DNA from 2 places in the Brevundimonas sp. PWP3-1b1 genome. Region 1 is predicted to be linked to the other one. Evidence: predicted binding sites of a transcription regulator. Region 1 holds the regulator's gene; the other holds the start of a gene.

Region 1 (4,425 bases):
CACGCCGCTGGAAAGCCAAGACCCCGCATGACCGACGTTCTGGACCATATCGCCGCCTACAAGCGCCAAGACGTCGCCGCCCGCATGGCCGCGACCTCACAGGACGCGATCGAGGCGCTGGCCCGCACCGCTTCGGCTCCGCGTGGTTTCCGCGCCGCCCTAGAGCGTGTGGTAGAAGAGACCGGCCGTCCGGCTCTGATCGCCGAAATCAAGAAGGCCAGTCCCTCCAAGGGGCTGATCCGTCCCGACTTCGACCCGCCGGCCCTGGCGCGTGCTTATCAGGCGGGCGGCGCGGCATGCCTGTCGGTCTTGACCGATGGACCCAGTTTCCAAGGCGATGACGCCTATCTGGGCCAGGCCCGCGAGGCAGTGGCCCTGCCCTGCCTGCGCAAGGATTTCCTGGTCGATCCCTGGCAGGTCGCTGAGAGCCGCGCCCTGGGCGCCGACTGCATCCTGATCATCCTGGCCATGGTCGATGATCGGCTGGCTGCGGAACTGCTGTCCGAAACCGAGCGCTTCGGCATGGACGCCCTGATCGAAACGCACGACGAGGAAGAGATGGCCCGCGCCTGTGCGCTGGGCGGCGATCTGGTCGGGGTCAATAATCGGTCGCTGCGCACCTTCGAGGTCGACCTGGAAGTGACCGAGCGCCTCTCGATGCTCAGCCCTGTCCGCGCCCTGCTGGTCGCCGAAAGCGGCATCTTCACGCCTGAGGACGTCGAGCGCGTCTCGGCCGCCCATGCCCAGGCCATTCTGGTCGGCGAGAGCCTGATGCGACAAGCCGATGTCGAGGCGGCGACGCGGCAACTGCTGGCGGCCTGATCGCCTTCCTCGCGTCACGCGGCGTCCCAAGGGCGCTGTTAAGTTGACATTAGGAAGGAACACTTACAGAACATCGACAAATGTTCACGGCCCGTTCCGATTCGTCGGCGGGCGCATGAGGGCCTGGCGATGCTCACGCGCAAGCAGCACGAACTGCTGATGTTCATCCACGAACGGATACAGGAGACGGGCGTCTCTCCCTCGTTCGACGAGATGAAGGAGGCGCTGGACCTTGCGTCCAAGTCGGGCATCCACCGGCTGATCACGGCGCTGGAGGAACGCGGCTTCATCCGCCGCCTCGCCCACCGCGCCCGCGCCCTGGAAGTGACCAAACTGCCCGAGCAGGCCACGGCCGGCGCGCCGCGCGGCCGGGCCGGGTTCAAGCCTGACGTGATCGAAGGCGGCGGCGGCCGCGCACTGGCGCCCCTTGCGGCCAACGACACCCGCGAGCTGCCGTTGATGGGCAAGATCGCCGCCGGCACGCCGATCGACGCCATCGAGCACGAGACGGCGCGCTACCCGGTTCCCGAATCCATGCTGGGCTCGGGCGAACACTACCTGCTTGAGATCGAAGGCGATTCGATGATCGAGGCGGGCATTCTGAACGGCGACATGGTGGTCATCAAATCGACGGACAACGCCTCCTCGGGCGAGATCGTCGTGGCGCTGGTCGAAGGCGAACACGCGACGCTGAAGCGGCTTCGCAAGAAGGGCGCCTCCATCGCGCTGGAGCCCGCCAACCGCAACTACGAAACCAAGATCTACGGGTCGGATCAGGTCGCCGTTCAGGGCAAGCTGGTCGGCCTCATGCGCCGCTATCACTGACGTCCGGGTTCGGCTGGCGTGCCCAGGGGCGGTCGCCCCGCACGTCGGCCGTCCAGACGGCGCGCCATCGATCCGTTTCAGACGGACTGACACGCCATAATTCGATCGCGCCGCCTCTGGCGAAATCGATGGCGTCGAGCACCAGGCGTTCCTGACAAGCGCTTGGAATCGATGTGAGGACCGCGCGCACGCTGATGACGGGCGCCGCGCGGCATAGGGCCTCCATCTGGGCCGGACCGGGAGCCTTGCGTCCCCACCAGATCGCGACAGGACCGACTTGCTCAGCCTCTGGCCGACAAGAAAAGCGCTCGCAAGCCCAGCCCGTCTCCGGCCGATCCGTCATGGTCAGGCCGCGCCGTCGTGACCAGAGATCGACGGCGAATTCCCGCACGCCGGGCCTGACGACGACCGCCTCCTTCTCGCGATGAAATGCGGCGTTTGTCCCCCCGTCTCCGATCCACAGATCCGGCGTCGGCGCGCGCGGCCAGACCAGAATGGCCGCCGCCAGCGGCAGGCCCAGCCACCTCAGTCGTCCCTGCCACAGACAGACGAACAGCACCCCCAGGAAGGCGATCGGCAGGACATAGTCCGGCGCACTGGCCACCGTCCGCACCGCCCCCGGCAGCCCCGCCGTCCAGGTTCCGATCGCCAGCATAAGATCGACGCCCCATCCCGCAACCGCCAGGAAAGGCCCGCCCAATCCCAGCGGCTCTAACGCCGCGCCGATGGCCAGGGCCGGCATCAGGATGAAGTCTGCGACTGGCGAGGTGCCCAGGTTCGCCAGCAACCCGTACATTGCCGTGCGATTGAAATGCTGCATGGCGAACGGCCCGGTCGTCAGCCCCGCCACGACGCTGGCCGCCACGGCCGCCGTCAACCAGCCGCCGAACCGTTGGATCGCCAGAATCGGCCACGGGGCGGAAATCTCTCGCGTCCGCTTGGGCCAGGCCTCGACCAGGGCGACCAAGGCGGCGGTCGCCGCGAACGACATCTGGAAGCCCGGCGTGACGATGGCTTCCGGTTGGATGGCCAGGACGATGAAGGCCGCGACGGCCAGGCCGTGCATCGTCACCGCCTGCCGATCCAGCAGGATGGCCAGGAAAGCGATGGAGGCGGTGATGGCCGCTCGCTCGGCCGGGGGCGGCGCACCCGACACCACCAGATAGACGCCCACCGCCGTCAGTCCCGCCACGGCCGCGACCTTCTTGCCGTGAACCCTCAGGGCCAACCAAGGCCAAGCCGCCACGCTCAGACGCACGGCGAAGAAGACGAAACCGCCGACAATGGCCATGTGCAGCCCGGACACCGACAGGATGTGCGCCAGGCCCGAATCCCGCATGACGTCCATGTCCTCCTGACTGATCCAGGTCTCGTGGCTGGTGGTCATGGCGGCGGCGATTCCGCCAGTCCGCTCGCCCAGGCGCGCCACGATCCGCTCCGCCAAGGCATAACGCGCGCCATTTACGGCCATCGCCAACCGAAGCCGCCATGGGGGCGGCGCGAGATCAGCCGACCGCGTCTCACCCAGGGCGAAGGCCACACCGCCCATACCCTGGAAAAAGGCGTTGCGGCCGAAATCATAGGCGCCGGGGCTGGCCGGCGCCGGTGGGGGATTGAGGATGCCGAAGAGACGGATCGCCTCGCCTGGTCTGGGCGGTTCGCCTCGCACCGTCGCCCGCAAACGCACGGGCGTTTGATCTGGCGTAAGCCCCCGTACCCAGACCGGTGCAATCACGATCCGCGCGCCCCTCTGGCCAGGACTGTCGACGTCCACGACCCAGGCCTCGATCACGGTCGGCTCGCTCATTGCGGGCGCGATTGGCGCGGCGACCATTTCGGTGCGGACCTTGGCGGCCGCCAAACCGCCGGCGACGCAGGCCAGCATCAACAGCGGCCAAGTCAGACGCCGCGCCCATCCCCGCCGTCTCGCCGCGATCCAGGCTGAAAAGGCGACGACTGCGCCCAGCAACAGAGGCCACAACCCCGGCTCGATCCGCAGGGCGAAATAGACCGCGGCGCCGGCGCCGAACGCGACCGGCGCCCACAACCGCCATCGCAGCGTCTGCGCCGCGACCTCCCCGCCCAACCACGCGCGCAATCGCGCGGCGGGGGTAGGCTTTGCCGCGTCGGGGCGTATAAGGGCCTCGCTTACGGACCCATCGCCTATGACCTCACCCTCCTCGACTGTCGTCACCCGCTTCGCCCCCTCGCCGACAGGCTATCTGCATATCGGCGGGGCGAGAACCGCTTTGTTCAACTGGCTGTACGCCAAGAGACACGCTGGGCGTTTCCTGATCCGGGTCGAGGACACCGACCGCGAACGCTCGACCGATGAAGCGGTGAAGGCCATCTTCGACGGCCTGAGCTGGCTGGAGCTGTTCGCCGACGAAGAGCCGGTGTTCCAGTACAGCCGCGCCGACCGCCACCGCGAGGTGGTCGATCGACTGCTCGAAACGGGCCACGCCTACCGCGACTTCACCTCTGCCGAGGACACGGGCCGTCTGCGCGACGAAGCCAAGGCCGAGAAACGCACCTTCGAATCGCCTTGGCGCGACCGCGAGCCCACGGTCGATGACCTGGCCCTGCCCCACGTCGTGCGCTTCCGCCGCCCCAAGGCGACGACAGTCACCGTCGCCGACGAGGTCCAGGGTTCGGTCAGCTGGTCCACCGAAGATCTCGACGACCTGGTGCTGCTGCGCTCGGACGGCGCCCCGACCTATAACCTCGCCGTGGTGGTCGATGACCACGACATGGGTGTGACCCACGTCATCCGCGGCG
Region 2 (4,425 bases), 290 kb from region 1:
GTCGATCCGCCACCGGCACGGACAAGCGCAACTGGTCAAAGCCGAACCCCGGCTCTAGAGGCCGCGCCAGCGCCGCCAGTCGTTCGCGAAACAGGCGCAGGACTCCGGCCGCGTCGCGGCTGGGCCGTCCGGTGCGGACGGTGATGTGACGCACCTCGCCGTCCAGGCGAAAGAAGCCCACCTGAAAGGCCCGCCCCCCCTGACCGCGCAGGTCGAGCTGATCCATGGCCTCGACCAGCAGGTCGCCGATCACCGCCTCGATGTCGGTCGTCTCCGTGATTGGTTCGACCCGGATCCGATCGACCGAAATCAGCGGGACCAGCCGTTCGGGCCGTATCCGTGCGTCCTCACGCCCCAGCACCCGGTTCAGTCGCGTCGCCGCCGCCGCGCCGAACCGGGCGGCGATGGGGGCGGTGGGGCGGTCGGCCAGATGCGCCAGGGTCTTAAGCCCCGCGCGCGACAAGGCCTGGGTCTCCTTGTCCGACAGCTCCAGCGCCGCGACCGGCAGGCGGCGTAAGGCCTGGCTCTGCCCATCGCCCTCGTGGATTCCACCACGCCCGAACCGGGCCAGGGCGCGCGCCGCCTCGGGCGTGCCGGCCATGGCCAGACGAACCGCCAGACCCACGCCCTGCGCTCGTGCCGCAACCGCCCGGACCAGCCCCTCTTCGCCCCCGAACAGATGCGCGCAGCCCGTCACGTCCAGCGCCAACCCGTCCGGCCCGTCGGTCGCCGCCATCGGGGTGAAACGGCCGAAATCCAGCAGCACCCGCTTCAACAGGGCCGCATCCGCCTCTGGCCTGTGCGTGACCACCCGGATGTCCGGCGCCCTCGCCCGCGCGTCGGCCAGGGTCATGCCTGGCGACAGACCCAGCGCCAACGCCGACGCATTCGCGGCCGCCAGACGCAGCGCGCCCTTCACCTTCTCGACCAGCACGGTCTCCGGCTCAGCCGAAGCGTCGGACCGCCCCTCCTCGCGCCGCAGCCGATCCGTCGGCAGCAGGGGAAACCAGACCGCCAGGTAGCGCCGGTCGTTGCGACTGTTGATGTTCGGCATTCCGCCCGCCTTGTTCGAAGACTCCGCGCTCACGATCCCACTCCAGGGTCCAGGCGTTCGGCTGCGCGCCCAGCCGATGCCGCAACAGTTCGACCGCATAGGTCGGATGACCGGGCGCCTCCGCCTCCAGCGCCCGTGACAACGCCCCCCTGACGCGCCACCGCGTCTCGGCCGCGCTGGGCTGGGGCTGAGCCGCCAGCCGGATCAGGATCGCCGTCGCTCGCCCCTGCCCCGCCGCCATCGACAGACGTCGCGTAGCGGTCAGGCTCAGCACCTTGCTTTCGCCCCAGGCGGTCAGCAGCACCGCCCCCACTGCGCCGCACGCCAAAGCCTCCTCGCCCGCCGCCAGAAGGTCCTTCGTCTCCTTGACGCGCACCAACACGACCCGCCCGGGATCCAGCCCCATCTCGCGCAGCCCCGGCCCATGGATATGTCCCGTCTCCAGCCCCGCCATGGCCTGGACTCCCCAGACCACAGGTCGATCCCCCGCCGCCCGCTGCACCAGACCCAGAGCAAACCCCAGGGCCGCCGTCGCATCGGGCGTGGTCGCGGCGTAGATCTCGTGCAGCGCATGGGTCGCCAGCCCGCCGACATGCCGATCCGCCGCCTCGCAACCCAGCTCGAAACGCGTGTCGTCGACCGGATGGCCGTCGGCCTCCAGGGTTCTGAGATGCTGGCGAAGGGCTTCAAGATCGCGGCCGGACCGCACAATAGTTCTCCTTTTGTTCTCTCATATGCCGCCTCCACCGGGTGAGGAGTCAAGCGGAGTCCCAGCTTGGCCATGGGAATTTATTCCGCCCCGGCCGGGCGCCGCGCATATCGGGAATACTTGACTTTGACGCAGGGGCTTCTATATCGCCACCAGCCTCGGGACAGGTCTGCGATCCGCGCCGCCCGCTCGCCCAAAGAGGGGCGGTTCCGTTGCTGCTATGCACGCAGACGCTTTCCACCCCAAGGATTCATGACCGAATTTTCCCAACTGGGCCTCTCGCCCACGACCCTGCAGGCCGTCGCCGACACCGGCTACACGACCGCCACCCCCATTCAGGAACAGGCGATCCCCGTCGCCCTCGCCGGCCGCGACGTGCTGGGCATCGCCCAGACCGGCACCGGCAAGACGGCCGCCTTCACCCTGCCGCTGGTCGATCGCCTGTCCACCGGTCGCGCCCGCGCCCGGATGCCGCGCGCCATCGTCCTGGCCCCGACCCGCGAACTGGCCGACCAGGTCGCCGAAAGCTTCGCCAAATACGCCAAGGGCACCAAACTGACCTGGGTGCTGCTGATCGGCGGCGTCTCCATGGGAGACCAGGTCGCGGCCCTGAACAAAGGCGTCGACGTCCTGATCGCCACGCCGGGCCGCCTGCTGGACCTGTTCGAACGCGGCAAGATGATGCTGAACGGCGTCGAGATCATGGTCGTGGACGAAGCCGACCGCATGCTCGACATGGGCTTCATCCCCGACATCGAGAAGATCTTCAAACTGACGCCGCCGCGTCGCCAGACCCTGTTCTTCTCGGCCACCATGCCGCCCGAGATCACCCGCCTGACGGCCGCCTTCCTCAAGGATCCGACCCGGATCGAGGCCTCGCGCCCGGCGATGACCGCCGACACCATCACCCAGTATGTCGTCCGCATTCCGACCTCGGACCCCAAGGCCAAGCGCACCGCCCTGCGCGCCCTGGTCGGCCGTGAGGACGTGCGCAACGGCATCGTCTTCTGTAATCGCAAATCTGAAGTCGACATCGTCGCCAAGTCGCTGAAGCAGCACGGCTTCGACGCCGCGCCGATCCACGGCGACCTGGACCAGTCGCAACGCACCAAGACCCTGGCGGACTTCCGCTCGGGCGCGCTGAAGATCCTGGTGGCTTCCGACGTCGCCGCGCGCGGCCTGGATATCCCGGACGTCAGCCACGTCTTCAACTACGACGTCTCGCACCACGCCGACGACTACGTCCACCGCATCGGCCGCACCGGCCGCGCGGGCAAGCTGGGCCAGGCCTTCATGATCGTGACCCCGGCCGACGACAAGTCGCTGGATAAGGTGCTGAAACTGATCAAGATGGACCCGCAGGAGCTGGTTCTGGACGGCATCGACTTCGCCGCCATCAAGGACGGCCCCGCCCGCGACGACAAACGCTCCGGCGGACGCGAACGCACGGGCGACCGCAGCCGCAGCCGCTCGCGTAATAGCGGCGCCCCCGCCGCCGAGCCGACCGAAGTAGTCGCCGCCGTCGCGGCGCCCCAGGCTGCTCAGCCTCAAGAAACCGAAGCGCCCCGCAGCCGCAGCCGTCGCAAGGCCCGTCCGGAAGCCGCCGCAGTAGAAGTGGCCGCCCCTGCTCCGGTCGTGGTCGAAGCCGTCGAGACGGTCGAAGCGGTCGAAACACCCCGCGCCCCGCGTCCGGACCGTGCAGAGCGTCCCGACCGCGCGGACCGCGAGCCTCATCTGCTGCAATCCGACCGTCGCGGCGACCGCAAGGCCGCCAAGGACGACACGCAGCGTCAGGGCGTGCGCGGCTTTGGCGACGACATCCCGGCCTTCCTGCGCCGTCCGGTCGTCGTGCGCGCCTGAATTCGCACATAAACGGCGCGGTGAACTCCCGCGCCGTTTACCCTGCATTACGGAACACTCCTTAGTGTCCGCCCCGAGATGGCTCCAGAACAGGAGCCAAGGGGAAGAAGAATGTCCAATCAGGTCGAGACGTCGCTCCGGGGTCCACAAGCCTACGCCCTGGCGCGTGATGTCATCGCCGAAATGGAAAAAGCGGGCGTCTGGCCGACGCCATTGAACTTCGAACTTTGGCTGCATTATCTCAACGATCCTGACGGCGCCCTAGCCCAGGAAATCCGACGCCTTCTCGCACAGTCCACGGTCATCACCGACAAGACGTCGGAGATGCTGGCCGCCGAGTTCCTGCCGCGTGGGCGTCTGCCGGATCAGATCCGTGACGTCGGCGCCGTCCTCGACCGCGAACTGGCCAGCGTCGCCAGCGCCATCGCCATGGCCCACAAGACCCAGGCCGACTATGGCGAGACCCTCGCCGACGCCTCCCACTCCATGGAAACCGTCGGGGACTCGTTGTCGCTCAAGGATCTGGTCGGCGGCCTGTCGACCGCCACCAACCGCGTGCGCCGCGAAACCGCGATCCTGGAAAAACGCCTGGAGAAGTCCAACAAGGAAGTCATCCGCCTGCGCGAAAACCTGGAACAGGTGCGCCGCGACGCCATGACGGACGCCCTGACCAACCTGGCCAACCGCAAGGCTTTCGACGAACGGCTGGAGGCCGCCTGCGCCGAGGACGATGGATCGCCGCTCAGCCTGGCCATCCTCGACATCGACCACTTCAAGCGGTTCAACGACACCTGGGGCCACC

What was found. Region 1 encodes LexA, which represses DNA repair genes until DNA is damaged. Its sites were predicted from a motif close to ATGTTCNCNANNTGTTCT; they were not measured.
Region 2: a site for LexA is predicted at 1,766-1,783, ahead of ACP69V_RS08410 (ImuA family protein). Genes of this name have one in related genera too.

What each region holds. Positions count from the first base shown of each region.
Region 1 is NZ_JAFCTO010000001.1:1,420,641-1,425,065, reverse strand. Features, by position in the region: gene trpD (anthranilate phosphoribosyltransferase) at 1-31, shown strand, start outside; gene trpC (indole-3-glycerol phosphate synthase TrpC) at 28-822, shown strand; gene lexA (transcriptional repressor LexA) at 952-1,647, shown strand; gene ACP69V_RS06940 (ComEC/Rec2 family competence protein) at 1,628-3,733, opposite strand; gene gltX (glutamate--tRNA ligase) at 3,813-4,425, shown strand, end outside.
Region 2 is NZ_JAFCTO010000001.1:1,705,655-1,710,079, forward strand. Features, by position in the region: gene ACP69V_RS08405 (Y-family DNA polymerase) at 1-1,054, opposite strand, end outside; gene ACP69V_RS08410 (ImuA family protein) at 945-1,763, opposite strand; gene ACP69V_RS08415 (DEAD/DEAH box helicase) at 2,016-3,623, shown strand; gene ACP69V_RS08420 (GGDEF domain-containing protein) at 3,735-4,425, shown strand, end outside.